DNA from 4 places in the Massilia sp. FBCC-B171 genome. Region 3 is predicted to be linked to each of the others. Evidence: predicted binding sites of a transcription regulator. Region 3 holds the regulator's gene; each other region holds the start of a gene.

The links. Region 3 encodes sigma-54, which starts transcription at its own class of promoters, with help from an activator protein. Its sites were predicted from a motif close to TGGCANGNAANCTGCTTT; they were not measured.
Region 1: NMB41_RS19185 (ANTAR domain-containing response regulator) is a predicted target of sigma-54. The motif match lies at 1,228-1,245, and genes of this name have one in related genera.
Region 2: glnA (type I glutamate--ammonia ligase) is a predicted target of sigma-54. The motif match lies at 3,236-3,253, and genes of this name have one in related genera.
Region 4: NMB41_RS09055 (PEP-CTERM sorting domain-containing protein) is a predicted target of sigma-54. The motif match lies at 1,087-1,104, and genes of this name have one in related genera.

Annotation. Positions count from the first base shown of each region.
Region 1 is NZ_CP101443.1:4,228,695-4,232,838, reverse strand. Features, by position in the region: gene NMB41_RS19190 (S9 family peptidase) at 1-1,094, opposite strand, end outside; gene NMB41_RS19185 (ANTAR domain-containing response regulator) at 1,255-1,890, shown strand; gene NMB41_RS19180 (CmpA/NrtA family ABC transporter substrate-binding protein) at 1,910-3,082, shown strand; gene NMB41_RS19175 (MFS transporter) at 3,384-4,144, shown strand, end outside.
Region 2 is NZ_CP101443.1:4,184,969-4,189,112, forward strand. Features, by position in the region: gene glnL (nitrogen regulation protein NR(II)) at 1-1,073, opposite strand, end outside; gene NMB41_RS18960 (DUF4124 domain-containing protein) at 1,070-1,582, opposite strand; gene glnA (type I glutamate--ammonia ligase) at 1,734-3,149, opposite strand; gene NMB41_RS18970 (rhodanese-like domain-containing protein) at 3,468-3,926, shown strand; gene NMB41_RS18975 (CocE/NonD family hydrolase) at 4,103-4,144, opposite strand, start outside.
Region 3 is NZ_CP101443.1:4,907,962-4,912,105, reverse strand. Features, by position in the region: gene NMB41_RS22305 (KdsC family phosphatase) at 1-186, shown strand, start outside; gene lptC (LPS export ABC transporter periplasmic protein LptC) at 206-808, shown strand; gene lptA (lipopolysaccharide transport periplasmic protein LptA) at 823-1,455, shown strand; gene lptB (LPS export ABC transporter ATP-binding protein) at 1,458-2,219, shown strand; gene NMB41_RS22285 (RNA polymerase factor sigma-54) at 2,234-3,706, shown strand; gene hpf (ribosome hibernation-promoting factor, HPF/YfiA family) at 3,769-4,125, shown strand.
Region 4 is NZ_CP101443.1:1,994,682-1,998,825, reverse strand. Features, by position in the region: gene NMB41_RS09060 (acyltransferase family protein) at 1-979, shown strand, start outside; gene NMB41_RS09055 (PEP-CTERM sorting domain-containing protein) at 1,145-1,717, shown strand; gene htpG (molecular chaperone HtpG) at 1,796-3,715, opposite strand; gene NMB41_RS09045 (hypothetical protein) at 3,794-4,144, opposite strand, start outside.

The sequences.
Region 1 (4,144 bases), 680 kb from region 3:
TCGATGGTGGCGATCCAGCGGTCCTTGTTGTCGACCGCGCGCAGCATGACGGCGGCCAGTTTGCCGTCCAGGCTCCAGCGCACGGCGTCGTCGCGGTCGGCGATGCGCAGCGGGCGGTTTCCTTTCAGGGGATCGAGCTTGGCCTCGGCGCGCAGTTTGGCCAGCGGATCGACCGCGATGCCGGGCAGGGCGTCGAAGGACAGGTCCTGCACTTTGCCGGTGGCCAGCTCGATCAGTTTCAGCGCGTGCGGCGCCGGATTGGTGCGCCCGACGCGGGTGCGCTGGTCGTCCATCTCTTCATAGCCCGATTCGGTGACGTAGCGCGGCATCTTGCCGACACGTCCTTTGTCCGTACCTTTGGCGGCGGTGACCACCACCAGGTAGCGACCATCCGGAGACAGGGCGCTGCCTTCGATGCTGACCTTGTCGCCCAGGTAGACCGGGCCTGGCGCGCGCGTCGGATCGAAGCGGCGCTCTTCCTCGCTGCGGGCGCGGGCGGCGTCGCGGTCGTCCCTGGCGCGCTTGAGGGTCGTGATCAGGCGCAGCTGCATGTCGCGCAGCGCGTCGGGATCCTGCACGGCTGGGTCCTTGGCCGCGCGGGGCAGGGCGATCGGCCCCTGCAGGCGACTGGCGCGGTCCCAGCCGAACCAGTCGTGGCCGACGCGGAACTGCACCGCGCGCTCGTCGCTGGCGTATTGCGGGTCCTCGGCTTTCACGCCGCGCGTGATTTGAACCAGTGCGCCGGTCTTCAGGTCGCGCTCGAACAGGTCGCCATTGCGCACCATAATGGTGCGTGTGTGCGCACGGTCATAGACCACGGCCGGGCTGTCGAGCGTTGCCAGTTCGGCGTCGGCGACTTTTTGCACGCCGTTCTGGCGCGCGAGAAAAGTGTCGCGCAGCTGCGAGCCGGTGCGCTTCTGCTTGAAATACACGTCCTTGCCGTTCCAGCCCCACCACGCCGCTTCGACCGGATTGCCGATCCAGTCCGGATGGGCCATGGCCTGGTCGAGGCTGATGGGCGTAGGCGCGGGCGCTGCTGCCGCAGCAGGCAGGATGGAAAGCGCAGCAAGGAAAGTCAGTGCAGGAAGTCGCATCGTGGGTATCGAGTGAGTGAAAGGAAGTGCTTTCTAGCCAGAAAAATGCGAATGCATTCTAGCGCAGCCAACATGTAGCAGGGATATTGAGCCGAGAAATTTCACAAGCACTTGGCGTCGGATGTTCAGTCCTTGGCCCGTTTCTTGCATGTTGCAGTGCATGAAACGAGCCGACCCATCCCCCAGCCTGCGCATCGTCGTCGTCACCAGCGGCGACAAACAGGCCGGCGACGCCGCCCTTGCCGCCCAGGCCTGCCGCAGCGCGGCGCTGCGCGTCGGCCTGCTCGAGTCCGGCTATGACATCGTCGCTTCGCTCCCGCCGGACATCTTCCTGCCCGAGCGGATCGCCCAGTTGCAGCCGGACCTGATCATCGTCGACAGCGAGTCCGACGCCCGCGACGTGCTCGAACACATCGTGATCGCCACGCGCGAAGAACGGCGCCCGATCGTGCTCTTCACCGAGGACGACAGCGCGGCGACCATGGAAGCGGCGGTGGCGGCGGGCGTCTCGGCCTATATCGTGGCCGGCCTGCGCGCAGAACGGGTGCGCCCGGTGCTCGACGTGGCGCTGGCGCGTTTCAGGCGCGAACAGAAGCTGCTGGGCGAACTGGCCGACACGCGCCAGAAGCTGGCCGAGCGCAAGGTGATCGACCGCGCCAAGGGCGTGCTGATGAAGCGCCATTCCCTGACCGAAGACGAAGCCTACGGCCGCCTGCGCAGCCTGGCGATGAACAAGAACATGAGACTGGCCGAGATCGCGCAGCGCATCCTCGACGTCGAGGACTTGCTGGGTTAGACCCGGCGAAAGGAACCGCATGACAGGCTTGGCAGGCAAGGGCGCATACAGCGTTGGATCGGACCGTCCCGAGAAGGAAGAACTGAAGATCGGCTTCATGCCGCTGGCCGACTGCGCGCCGCTGGTGATGGCCTCCATCCTCGGCTTCGACGAAAAATACGGCGTCAAGCTGGTGCTGGAAAAGCAGCACTCCTGGTCCGGCATGCGCGACCGCCTGACCAGCGGCGAGCTCGATGCCGCCCAGGCCTTGTACGGCTTGCTGTACGGCCTGCAGATGGGCATCGGCAGCGCCGCGCGCGACATGGCGGTGCTGATGAACCTGAATCAGAACGGCCAGTCGATCGTGCTCTCGCGCGCCATCGCCGCGGCTGGCGTGACGGACGGCGCCGGGCTGGCCCAACTGATGCGCGAGCAGCCGCGCCGCTACACGTTCGCCCACACCTTCCCGACCGGGAACCACGCCATGTTCCTGTGCTACTGGCTGGCCGCCGCCGGGATCGATCCGCTTACCCAGACCCAGCTCGTCACCGTGCCCCCGAGCCAGATGGCGGCCAACCTGGAAGCCGGCCACATGGACGGCTTCTGCGCGGGCGAGCCCTGGAGCCGGCGCGCGGTGATCGAAGCGAGCGGCGTGCTGGTCGCGCCCAGCAGCCAGGTCTGGCCCGACCATCCCGGCAAGGCGCTCGGCGCACGCGCCGATTTTGTCGCCCGCCACCCCAACACCTGCCGCGCCCTGGTCGCCGCCTTGCTCGACACGGCGCGCTGGCTCGACAGCTCGCCGACCAACCGCGAAGCGGCCGCCGAAGTGCTGGCCAGCCCCGCCTTCGTCCATGCCGACATCGACCTGCTGCGCGCCTGCCTGGTGCCGCGCCAGGCCGATTTTCCCGGCCTGCGCTTCTTCGGCGAGGGCGAGGCGACTTACCCCTGGCTGTCGGACGGCATGTGGTTCCTGACCCAGCAGCGGCGCTGGGGCCTGCTGCGCGAAGACCCCGACTACCTGGGCGTGGCGCAGGCGGTCAATCACGTGGACGTGTATCGCGAGGCGGCGCTGCTGGCCGGCGTGGACGTGCCTTCGGGTGAGATGCGCAGCAGCAGGCTGATGGATGGCAGGGTGTGGGATGGGAGCGATCCGGCTGGGTATGTGGAAGCGTTCGGCATTCACCAGCGTGACGCGCAGCCCGCCAACGCCTGAGCCGACCCTACGGTCTATCTCTTGCATCGCGATGATGCAGCAACCAGCGCAGTGCGGCGTTCCGCATCATTTCAGCGCATTGTGCACTGCAATGTAGCGCCCTCCCGAATCTCCTAAGCGCTCCGCCCCGCCTGGGGTCTGGCACGGCTCTTGCAACTACCCCGTCAGGATCAACGACGATCCCTTCAGCAGCACATTAGTTGGTCCAATGCTGGACCGGCCTTTCGGACAACGGCGTCCGCCTCCCTGGTGACCACCACGGGACGCGGACGCCGTTTTGTTTTCATGAACGAGGGATACCATGGCCAGCAAAGCAAGCAGCATCACACTCACCGATTTCCATACGCCCCAGATGCGGGCCTTCCACCTGACCTGGGTCGCTTTCTTCATCTGCTTCTTCGCCTGGTTCGCCTGCGCGCCGCTGATGCCGGTGATTAAAGGGGAATTCGGCCTGTCGGTGGCGCAGATCGCCAACATCAACATCGCCGCCGTCGCCATCACCATCCTGGTGCGCCTGATCGTCGGCCCGATGTGCGACCGCTACGGTCCACGCAAAACCTACACGGCGCTGCTGGCCTTCGGCGCCATTCCGGTGCTGGGCGTGGCCTTTGCGCAGAGCTACGAAACCTTCCTGCTGGCCCGCCTCGGCATCGGCGCGGTGGGCGCAAGCTTCGTCATCACCCAGTACCACACCTCGGTGATGTTCGCGCCAAAAGTGGTCGGCACCGCCAACGCGGCCGCTGCCGGCTGGGGCAATGCCGGCGGCGGCGCGGCGCAGGCGGCCATGCCGCTGCTGCTGGGCGCACTCGTCATGGCGGGCGTGAGCGAAACCCTGGGCTGGCGCATCGCGCTGATCGTGCCGGGCGTGGCGATGCTGATCATGGCCGCCGTCTACTGGCGCTACACCCAGGACTGCCCGAGCGGTAATTTCAGCGAGCTGCGCGCGGCCGGCATCCCCTTCGAGGGCGGCGGCAAGGGCGGCATGGCCAGCTTCAAGGCGGCCTGCCGCAACCACCGCGCCTGGCTCCTGTTCGTCACCTACGGCGCCTGCTTCGGCATCGA
Region 2 (4,144 bases), 720 kb from region 3:
ATCCGGAAATCCGTCAGTCCAGGCCGGCTTTCGCACTCGATCATCCCCAGGTGCTGCTGCACGAAGGTTTGCGCCAGCGTCAGCCCCAGGCCGCTGCCGCCATCCCTGCCCGACACCAGCGGGTAGAAGATACGGTCGCGGATCTCGGGTGCGATGCCCGGTCCATTGTCGATGATATGCAAGTCTAATGCCAGGCCGTAGCGGACCTTCGCCAGCGTGACCTGGCGCGCCACCCGCGTGCGCAAAACGATCTCCGCGTCCCCGGCCGCAATCCGGCTTGCTACCGCCTGCGCGGCGTTGTGGACGATGTTCAGGACGGCCTGGATCAGCTGTTCCTTGTCGCCCCTGAACTCGGGGATCGAGGCGTCGTAGTCGCGCCGGATCGACAGGCCGTTCGGGAATTCGGCCAGCACCAGCGAACGCACGCGCTCGCAGACTTCGTGGATGTTGACGTCGCCGACGATGTGGGGTTTGCGGTGCGGCGCCAGCAGCCGGTCGACCAGGGTTTGCAGGCGGTCGGCTTCCTTGATGATGACCTGCGTGTATTCCTTGAGCTCGCCCAGATGCAAAGGCGGCAGCTCGAGCTCCAGCAATTGCGCGGCGCCGCGGATGCCGCCCAGCGGGTTCTTGATCTCGTGCGCGAGGTTGCGAATGAGTTCCTTGTTGGCCTGGCTCTGGTCGAGGAAGCGTTCCTCGCGGTCGAGCTTCAACTGCTGCACGTTTTCGCGCAGCTCGATCAGCACTTCGCCGTTCTCCAGGCTGCTGGCGATCGAATGCACGTGCAGGGTTTCGCGGCCCTGGCGCTCGAGCGCGAGGTCCTGGCGCAGGTCGGCATACTGGTGGGTGCGGGTCTGCTCGCACAGGGCGGCCAGTTCGTCGCCATTCGAGAACAAAGCCGACAGGGTCTGGCGCGACAGGGATTTGAGCGAGGCGTCGAGCATGTTCTCGGCCGCCGGATTGGCATAGCGCACGCGGTCGTGCGGGTCGACCAGCAGCACGCTCGACGCAAGCAGCTCCAGGCCGGCAAAGCGGCCCGGCTGGGCTGCGCGCTCGAATTCGGTCATGGGACTCATTTGATGTTGGCGATCTCGCGCCGCAGCGCTTCGATGTTGCGTTCGGTGCGGCTGATGTCGTCGCGCATGCTGGCTACGCGCTCCTGGTATTTGGCGTAATTGCGCTCATTGCCCTGGCGGTCAGGCTCGCCGTTCTTGAAGACTTCGCGCAGGCTGGCCAGCTTCGCCTCTTCGGCGCGCAGCTCGTCGTTGAGGATGCCGCGCCGGTCGTCGTCGCGGGCGCGCTGCTGCGAGGTGTCGACGCGCGGGAAGTTCGACGGACTCGGGCTGGGCGCGGCAGCCGGCGCCGCACTGCCGGTGCGCGCCGCGGCCGGGGCCGGGCCACGCCGTTCGACCGGCGCCGGGATATAGCCCGGCAGGTCGAGCGCCTTGCAGCCCTTCTTGCCGGTATCGGTGAACTCGACGCGGCCTTGCGCATCGACGCATTTGTAGACCGTGGTTTGTGCCTCGGCCGCGCCGCTGAAGATTACGCCGGCAGCGAGGGCAAGCCGGGTCACACTGGTTGTCATACGCATCAGTAGAAGCTGCACTGAGAAGTGTGCGAGGTGGAGTTGAGCCGAATATACCGCATCCATAAAAAAACGCGGGGAAAGCCATCGGCCCTCCCCGCGTTTGTTACCTGCGCTTACAGCTTATGATGCCGTAGCGCAACAGTACAGATTACGACGAGTAGTACATGTCGAACTCGACCGGGTGCGGGGTCATGCGCATGCGCTGCACTTCGCCCATCTTCAGTTCGAGGTAAGCGTCGATCATGCTGTCGCTGAAGACGCCGCCGCGGGTCAGGAACTCGCGGTCCTTGTCCAGCGCTTCGAGGGCTTCTTCGAGCGATGCGCAGACCGTCGGGATCAGCTTGTCTTCTTCCGGCGGCAGGTGGTACAGGTCCTTCGAGGCGGCTTCGCCCGGATGGATCTTGTTCTGGATGCCGTCCAGGCCCGCCATCAAGAGCGCGGCGAAGCACAGGTAGACGTTGGCCAGCGGGTCCGGGAAGCGCACTTCGATGCGGCGGCCCTTCGGGTTCGGGACGTGCGGGATGCGGATCGAAGCCGAACGGTTACGGGCCGAGTAAGCCAGTTTCACCGGCGCTTCGTAGCCAGGCACGAGGCGCTTGTACGAGTTGGTGCCCGGGTTGGTGATCGCGTTCAGCGCCTTGGCGTGCTTGATGATGCCGCCGATGTAGAACAGCGCCGTTTCCGACAGGCCGGCATAGCCGTCGCCCGCGAACAGGTTCTTGCCGTCTTTCCAGATCGACTGGTGCACGTGCATGCCCGAGCCGTTGTCGCCGTTGATCGGCTTCGGCATGAAGGTTGCGGTCTTGCCGTAGCTGTGGGCGACGTTCCAGACCACGTATTTCAGGTTCTGGGTCCAGTCGGCGCGTTCGACCAGGGTCGAGAAGCGGGTGCCGATTTCGTTCTGGCCGGCGCCGGCCACTTCGTGGTGGTGCACTTCGACCGGGATGCCGAGCGATTCGAGGATCAGGCACATTTCCGAGCGCATGTCCTGGAAGCTGTCGACCGGAGGGACCGGGAAATAGCCGCCCTTGACCGTTGGACGATGGCCGCTGTTGCCGCCCTCGGTCGTCGCATCGGTCGACCACGAGGCTTCGTCGGAATCGATCTTCACGAAGCAGCCCGACATGTCGATTTTCCAGCGGATCGAATCGAAGATGAAGAATTCAGGTTCCGGACCGAAGAAGGCGGTGTCGCCCAGGCCGGTGGACTTCAGGTAGGCTTCGGCGCGCTTGGCGATCGAGCGTGGATCGCGGTCATAGCCCTTGCCGTCCGACGGTTCGATCACGTCGCACTGCATGAACATGGTCGTCTCTTCCATGAACGGGTCGATGTTCGCGGTCGATGGGTCCGGCATCAGGATCATGTCCGATGCTTCGATGCCCTTCCAGCCGGCGATCGACGAGCCGTCGAAGGCGTGGCCCGACTCGAATTTGTCGAGGTCGAAATGCGACACGGGGACAGTGACGTGCTGCTCTTTACCGCGGGTATCCGCAAAGCGGAAATCCACGAACTTCACTTCGTTGTCCTTCACCATCTGCATCACATCTGCCGCTGTCTTTGCCATGCGTTTCTCCTAAATAAAATGGGGTGCCGATTCAGGCGAGATCGTTTCCGACCCGTCAACCTGCCTGCGACATGCTTGCAGGAATATATGCAGGAACCATGCCAGCGTTTCCGGCATGAGCAAATGCGCTATCGTTCTTTGGAAAGCCGTGAGTTTAACCATAAAATCTTCTTCGATATGCAAATATTCAATGGTGCAGCCCCGCTCGCCATTTGCACCATTTTGGTGCAAATCACGATAAGCGCACCATTTTGAGGCAGCGCGCACCGTTTCGGCAAGCGTGCGCCAGCGCGGTGCGAACCAGACAAGGACCTTGATATGAAAACGACCAAAGACATTCTCGACGCCGCACGCGCGCGCACCGCGGGCCAGCCCTATGCGGGCGCCGTCACCCCGGACGAGGCCTTCATGCTGCTGCAGGCCGCGCCCAACGTAAAACTGGTCGACGTGCGCACCAACGCCGAGCGCGATTGGGTCGGCCGCGTGGCGGTGCCGCAAGGCCAGCACCTGGCCATCGAATGGGCAACGTACCCGGGCGGCCAGCCGAATCCCCAATTCGGCGCGCAACTGGAAGGCATCGCCGGCAAGGACGAGATCCTGCTCTTCCTGTGCCGCTCCGGCGTGCGCTCGCGCCACAGCGCGCGCGTGGCGACCGAACTGGGGTATGCGAATGCGTTCGATATCCTGGAAGGCTTCGAGGGCGACAAGGATGGCGAGGGGCACCGCAAGACGGTCGGTGGATGGTGCAAGGCGGGATTGCCCTGGGTTGGGGCGTGAACCGGCAAACGATGCTTTAAACCCGTAGGGTGGGCGGCTATGCCGCCCACGCGTTCAACGCACGGTTGAATAGTCGCGGCTGATCCTGGGCTGGTTGAACGCGTGGGCGGCGTCGAGGCAGCGTGCATTCATCCTTTCAGGTCTAGCCGCCCACCCTACGTCCTACGTCGCCCCGGTTAGTTAGCGGGCAGCACCATCACCTGCAGCCCCGACGCCGC
Region 3 (4,144 bases):
GACATGCCGCTGCTCTCCAAGGTCGGCTTTGCCGTGACGGTGCCGACCGGGCACCCGGAAGTGCAGCACCGCGCGCATTACGTCACCAAGGCCGGCGGCGGACGCGGCGCCGTGCGCGAAGTGTGCGACATGGTGATGCGCGCTCAGGGCACGTACGAACAGGCGCTTGCGCCTTACTTCGCGTGATGACCGCATGGCGACCTACGTGAACAAACGCACCGCGCACCGCTGGCGTACGCTGGCGCTGATGCTCACGGCCGTGTTCTTCGCTTTCGGCAGCTTCTGGCTGCTGCAGGCCTTCGATTCCGACGACACGCCGGGCATTGGGAGCAGCCTGAACGAGCCGGATTACATCGTCGAGAATTTCAGTTTCGTGCGCATGACGGACAAGGGCGTGCCGCGCTATGTGATGTCGGGCGCGCGCCTGGCCCACCATCCCGAAAACGATGTTTCGGATGTCTCGAAGCCGATCGTCGAAAGCATGGACCCCAGCCGTCCGCGCATGACCATCCATTCGGACCGGGGCCAGGTCTACCATGGCGAGAACCGCGTCGAGTTGATGGGCAATGTCGACATCAAGCGTCCGGCCACGCCGAAAAGCGAGGCCCTGCACGCGCGCACCGAGGCGCTGACCCTGCTGGCCGACGAAGAGATCGTGAAAACCGACCGTCCGGTCCAGATGACCCTGGGCGCGGCCACGGCCAACGGAATCGGCATGGTTGCCGAGAACCCGACCCAGAAGCTGCACCTCGGCGGGCGCGGCCAGATCGTCTATCCGCCGCGTCCAGCGCAGGCGCCACCCAAATAACAGGAACGAGCTCAATGAAAAACAGCTTTCACAATATCGTCGCCGCCGCTTTCTTCTCGCTGCTGTCGCTGTCGGCGTCCGCCGAGCGTGCCGACTCGCTCAAGCAAGCCGTCATCTCCTTCGATTCGCTCGACGTCGACGAAGTCACGCAGACGCGCATCCTGACGGGCAACGTCATCCTCACGCGCGGCACGCTGACCATGAAGTCGGACCGCGCGCTGGTGAAAGAAACGCCGGAAGGCTATATGAGCGTCACGCTCACCGCGGGCCCGGGCCGCGTCGCCACCTTCCGCCAGAAGCGCGACGGCGGTCCCGACCTGTGGATGGAAGGGCAAGCCGAACGCATCGAATACGACGAGCGCGTGGAAGTGGTCAAGCTGTTCTCGAAGGCGGTGGTGAAAGAGCTCGAAAATGGACGCCTGACCAACGAACTCGATGGCGCCTACATCTCCTACGACAGCCGGCGCGAAGTGGCGAGCGTGCGCAACGACCCGAGCGGCGAGAGCAAGGTTGGCGGCGGACGCGGCACCCTGATCATCGCACCGCGCCGCACGGCGCCCGCCGCCGCGCCGGCCGCCGCTCCCGCGGCCGCCACGCCGGCGCCGAGGGCGGCTGCCCCTTCGACTTCAGCGGCGGGCAAGCAATGATGATGAAAGACGTTGCCGACACCCGCAGCACCCTGGTCGTGCGTGGCCTGCAAAAAAGCTACGGCAAGCGCCTGGTCGTGCGCGACGTGTCGCTGGAAGTGGGCTGCGGCGAAGTCGTCGGCCTGCTCGGCCCCAACGGCGCCGGCAAGACCACCTCGTTCTACATGATCGTCGGCCTCGTGCCGTCGGACGCCGGCACCATCGAGATCAACGGCGCCGACATTTCGAGCCTGCCGATCCACCGGCGCGCGGTGATGGGTTTGTCTTACCTGCCGCAGGAAGCCTCGGTGTTTCGCAAGCTGACGGTGGAAGACAATATCCGCGCCGTGCTCGAACTGCAGCACGACGAGAACGGCAAGGCCTTGAGCAAGGCGGCGATCAACGAGCGGCTCGATTCGCTGCTGGGCGAACTGCAGATCGAAAAGCTGCGCGAGAACCCGGCGCTGTCGCTGTCGGGCGGTGAACGCCGGCGCGTCGAGATCGCGCGTGCGTTGGCCACCAACCCGCGCTTCGTGCTGCTCGACGAACCGTTCGCCGGCGTCGACCCGATTGCCGTGATCGAGATCCAGCGCATCGTGCGCTTCCTGAAGGAGCGCGGCATTGGCGTGCTGATCACCGACCACAACGTGCGCGAGACGCTGGGCATCTGCGACCGCGCCTACATCATCAACCAGGGCGCGGTGCTGGCGTCGGGACGTCCCGACGACATCATCGCCGACGAGTCGGTACGGCGCGTCTACCTGGGCGAACACTTCCGCATGTAGTCTACGAACGGGCCATGAAACAATCCCTGCAACTCCGGACTTCGCAGCACCTGGCGCTCACGCCGCAGCTTCAACAGTCGATCCGGCTGCTGCAGCTGTCGACGCTCGAACTGCACCAGGAGATCGAGCAAATCCTGTCCGACAATCCGCTGCTCGAGCGCCTCGACGATCCGCTCGACCACTCGGTGCGCCTGCTGGCCGACGGCGCGATCAACGACGCGCCGCCGCAGGCGCCCGAAGCGCCCGCGCCCAACGGTGAAGACGCGCCCCCCGCGCCGGACGCGGGCGAAGGCGCGGAGGGCGGCGGCGAGGTCGAACGCGCCGACGCCGACGCCGACTGGGGCGAGGGCACGCGCAGCGCCGGCAGCGAGAACGACGACGACGGGCGCCCGCAGCTGGGCGGCATCGGCGTCACGCTGCGCGAGCACCTGATGGAGCAGGTGCGGGTGACGGGCGTGACCGACCGCGACCGCGTGCTGGCCGAGCTGGTGATCGACGCCATCGACGACAACGGCTACCTGGAAGAGCAGTTGGATGAGATCCACGCGCGCCTGCCCGAGGAACTCGAGATCGAGATGGATGAGCTGCGCTGCGCGCTGGCGCTGGTGCAAAGCCTCGATCCGGTCGGCGTCGGTGCGCGCAGCGCCTCCGAATGCCTGGCGCTGCAGATCCGCAGCATGCCGGGCGTGCCGCTGGTGACGCGGCGCATGGCCCTGAAAATCGTCGAGGGCTATCTCACCTGGTTCGCGCAGCGCGAATTCAACAAGCTGAAAAAGGCGCTCGACTGCGACGACGAAGACCTGCGCGAAGCGCAAGCGGTGATCCGCCAGTGCAATCCGCATCCCGGCGCGGCCTTTGCATCGAGCGTGTCGGGCTATGTCGTTCCGGACGTTATTGTCCGCAAGACGAAGGGCGGCTGGGCCGTCACGCTGAACAACGAAGTCATGCCGCGCCTGCGCGTGAACAACGTGTATGCCAACCTGCTCAAGGGCGGAAAAGGCGAAGGCCAGATGAGCGCGCAGCTGCAGGAAGCGAAGTGGCTGATCAAGAATATGCGCCAGCGCTTCGACACGATCCTGCGTGTTTCGCAGGCAATTGTGGAGCGTCAGCGCAACTTTTTCAGCCATGGCGCGGTTGCGATGCGTCCCCTTGTGCTTCGCGAGATTGCTGATACACTGGGTCTGCACGAGAGCACCATTTCTCGTGTAACAACTCAGAAATTCATGCTGACCCCGCACGGCATGTTTGAGCTGAAGTATTTCTTCGGAAGCCACGTCGCCACCGAAGCGGGGGGCGAAGCATCGTCTACGGCGATACGGGCGCTTATCGCGCAGCTGACAGGAGCAGAGGACCCAAAGAACCCATTATCCGACAGTAAGATCGCGGAAATGCTCGGGGAACAAGGCATGGTCATTGCGCGCCGCACGGTTGCCAAATACCGCGAGGCACTCAAGATTCCTCCCGTCAGTCTCCGCAAATCCTTGTAACAGCGGCCCCAGGCGCGACCCAAGCGCGAATGCGGCGCCGCGCATTTATCTAAGGAGTGTGTATGAATCTCACCATCAGTGGCCACCACCTCGACGTCACCCCCGCCATTCGTGAATACGTACAGAACAAGCTCGAACGCATCACCCGCCATTTCGATCAAGTGATCGATTCCCACGTGATCCTCGCCATCGACAATCTCACCGAAAAAGACAAAAGGCAAAAAGCCGAGATTAACTTGCGCCTGTCCGGCAAGATGGTGCACGTGGAAAGTGTGGCGCACGACCTGTATGCCGCCATCGACCTGTTGATGGACAGGCTGGATCGTCAGGTGATGAAGTACAAGTCGATTCTGAAAGACCATGGTCACGAGGCGCTCAAGCGCCGTCCTGAAGGCGGAGAGGCCGCTGCTGCGTTCTGATCAGCACTGAGCACCGTCT
Region 4 (4,144 bases), 2.7 Mb from region 3:
CCTCGGGCGCGAATCGGTGGTGGTGTTCTTCGTGCTCTCCGGCTTCGTGATCGCCTACACCACAGAGTACAAGAACGCGAGCCTGCATGATTACTGCGTGGCCCGCTGCACGCGCATCTATTCGGTCGCCCTGCCCGTGCTGCTGCTCGGTTTTGCCGTGGCCGCCGTGCTGGTATTGTCGGGCCAGGGGACGCTCGCGCATTACTACCAGCTGGCCAAACCCTGGCTTTACCTGCCGCTGCACCTGCTGTTCATGGGCGAACTCTGGACCGTCTCCGAACCGCCGCCGCTGCTCGCACCCTACTGGTCGCTCGGCTACGAGGTCTGGTATTACGTCCTGTTCGGCGCGGCCTTCTACCTGCGCGGCAGGCGCCGGCTGGCCGTCGTCGGCTCGGTGCTGCTGTTCGTGGGGCCGAAGCTCTGGCTGCTGCTGCCGGTATGGCTGGCCGGCGTGGGCGCCTACCACTGGCACAAGACGCATACGATCGCGCGTCCGCTGGCGCTCGCCGGCTGGTGCGCAACGCTGGCGCTGCTGGCGGCGTTCAAGCTGGGCGACCTGGATGCGGCGCTGCGCGCATTCGCCCTGGCACACTGGCCCTGGACCGGACTGCCCCTGAAAAGCGCCGACCGCTACCTGGCCGACTACCTGGTCTGCGTGCTGGTCGTGGTGAACTTCCTGTGCGCGAAGAGCGCCGGCCTCCAGGCCCTGCTGCGCATCGAGCGGCCGGTGCGCTGGCTGGCCTCGTACACCTTCACGCTCTACCTCTCGCATGCCCTGGTAATGAAGACGTGGCTGCTCGTCTATCCGCACCGCCAGTCGCATCCTGGCGATGTGCTGGCGCTGGTGATGCTGATCATCGCGGCGACCCTGATAATTGGCCAGCTGACCGAACATCGCAAGCAGCTGTTCCAGACCGGGTTCACCAGGCTTGCGCGGCGCGTCTTCTTCCACGCCAGCGGCGCGCCGGCGCCACGTTGAAGCCAGCCCCGCTCCCGGGCAGCGCACTGTCGGAAAACCTTACAGCCGAGCAAAATTTAACGCAGCTGGCAGCCGTAAATACTTGATTTGCCTCATGCTTTATTTCCTGGCACAAATTGTGCTAATGGATGAGCTGTAATTAAAACTAAACCATAGGGGTGTCTCATGCGTAAATTTCTGCTTTCCTTCCTTCTCGCAATCAGCGCAACAGCGGCCAATGCCGACGTGTTGACGGCCGACATCAAATCTGCTGCCGACCTGCCATACTGCTGCCAGCGCAGCGGTCCGTTGACCGCCGAATACAGCGGTGCGATCGGTAGCGGCTTCGAGATCAACGGCAGCACCGCGTTCGACAATCCGTCGATTTGGAGCGGTGGCCGCGTCTTCATCGACCTGAACCCAAGCACTGGACTGCTGACCCTCGATTCGCAGGACAACCTGGACTTCCAGACCTACGTGCTGACCATCGATAACCTCACATTCGATGCCGGCCAATACCTGCGCGGCCTGAGCCTCGTATCGGATCAGCTGACCACGAACGCCGCCGCCCAGTTCAGCTTCACGGGCAACAGCCTGCGCATCGCCTACGACTCGCGCGACATCTTCAATTTCACCACCAATAACGCCGTGTTCCAGCTCGATATCGGCCAGCGCAGCGACGTGCCTGAGCCTGCCAACCTTGCGCTGTTTGGCCTGGCGCTTGCCGCCCTGGCCGGGGCACGCCGCCGCAAGACCTGATCGCCGAACCGGCGCCAGCATATAAAAACGGCCCGGGCATCGCTGCCCGGGCCGTTTTTTCGTCTACTCCTCCGGCGTTTACTTCGCCATCGCCAGCAGCATCTCGTTCAGGCGCTTCACGAAGCTCGCCGGGTCAGCCAGGCTGCCGCCTTCGGCCAGCATCGCCTGGTCGAACAGGATATGCGACCAGTCGGCAAAGCGCGCCTGGGTCGCATCTTCGTACTTCAGGCGCGTCACCAGCGGGTGGTTCGGGTTGATCTCGAGGATGGGCTTCGACTCGGGCGCGTTCTGGCCGGCGGCCTTGAGCATGCGCACCAGGTTGGCCGACAGCTCGTGCTCGTCCGCCACCAGGCAGGCCGGCGAATCGGTCAGGCGGTGCGTCACGCGCACGTCCTTGGCCTTCTCCGCCAAAGCGCCCTTCATCTTCTCGACCAGGTCCTTGTACTGGGTCTCGGTCTCTTCGTGTTCCTTTTTCTCGGCTTCGTCTTCCAGCTTGCCGAGGTCCAGGCCGCCCTTGGCCACCGAGGTCAGTTCCTTGCCGTCGAAGTCGGTCAGGAAGGACAGCATCCACTCGTCGACGCGGTCGGTGAGCAGCAGCACTTCGACGCCCTTTTTACGGAAGATCTCGAGGTGCGGGCTGTTCTTGGCGGCGTTGAAGTTATCGGCCGTGACGTAGAAAATCTTGTCCTGGCCTTCCTTCATGCGCCCGACATACTCTTCGAACGACACGGTCTGGTCGTCCGACGCGTTCTGGGTCGAGGCGAAGCGCAGCAGCTTGGCGATGCGGTCCTTGTTGGTCGCGTCCTCGCCGATGCCTTCCTTGAGCACCTGGCCGAATTCCTTCCAGAAGGTGACGTATTTGTCTTTCGTCTCGGCTTCGTCCGCGTTCGCCATTTCTTCCAGCATGCCAAGCACGCGCTTGGTCGAACCTTCGCGGATCACCTTCACGTCGCGCGACTCCTGCAGGATCTCGCGCGAGACGTTCAGCGGCAGGTCGGCCGAATCGATCACGCCTTTAATGAAGCGCAGGTAGGTCGGCATCAGCTGCTCGGCATCGTCCATGATGAAGACGCGCTTGACGTAGAGCTTGATGCCGCTGCGCTTGCTGCGGTCCCACAGGTCGAACGGCGCGTGGCTCGGCACGTACAGCAGCTGGGTGTATTCGCTGCGCCCTTCCACGCGGTTGTGCGTGAAGGTGAGCGGCTCCTGGAAGTCGTGCGAGACGTGCTTGTAGAACTCGTCGTACTGCTCTTTCGTGATCTCGGAGCGGTTGCGTGCCCACAGCGCGCTGGCCTGGTTCACGGTCTCGAACTCGTCGCGCGCGACGGTGGCTTTCGCCTCTTCGTCCCACTCTTCCTTCTGCATCAGGATCGGCAGCGAGATGTGGTCGGAGTACTTGCGGATGATCGATTTGAGCTTCCAGTTCGACAGCAGCTCTTCTTCGCCGGCGCGCAGGTGCAGAATGACGTCGGTGCCGCGGCCGACTTTCTCGATCGATTCGACGCTGTAGTCGCCTTCGCCGGCGGACTCCCAGCGCACGCCTTCCGATGCATCGGCACCCGCACGGCGCGTCTCGACCGTAATGCGGTCGGCGACGATGAAGCCGGAATAGAAGCCCACGCCGAACTGGCCGATCAGGGCCGCGTCCTGCTGCTGGTCGCCCGACAGGCGCGAGAAGAATTCCTTGGTGCCCGATTTGGCGATCGTGCCCAGGTGCGAGATGACTTCCTCGCGGCTCATGCCGATGCCGTTGTCGGAAATCGTGATCGTTTTCGCTTCCTTGTCCAGCGTGACCCGGATTTTCAGCTCATGGTCATTGCCGTACAGGGCGTCGTTGTTGATCGCTTCGAAGCGCAGCTTGTCGGCCGCGTCGGAGGCGTTGGATATCAGTTCGCGCAGGAAGATTTCCTTGTTCGAATACAAGGAGTGGATCATCAGTTGCAGCAGCTGCTTTACTTCAGCTTGAAAGCCAAGGGTTTCTTTTTCGGCGTGCGCCATCTTGTTCCTCGTTAGTTACAGATTGAACGGATTAGGTGTTGAACGGATTGCTGCAATATTGGGATAGCGTGTCGGTTTTCAAGAGGCCCTCGCAAGCGCGGCCGAAGGAGGCGGCGCCAGCAGACGCCGCGCCGCCACGTGTACCACCAGTGCGCAGCCCAAAGCGAGTGCGAACGCGGTCCCGACGCGCCCCGGCTGCAACTGCAGCGCCAGCACGACGCAGAACACGGCGAACCCATAGAAGCCGGTCACCATGCCGCGCAGCAGCGCCACCGCGCTGCCGCGTCCGGCGCCGGCATGGGCGAAGCCCACCAGCACGCTGCCCATGACGGGGAACATGGCCAGAAAGCCCGACAGGCGCGCACCCAGGTGGGCCGCGCCGGCCGTCACCGCCAGCACCAGCGCGGCGGCGGCGAGCATGCGCCAGGG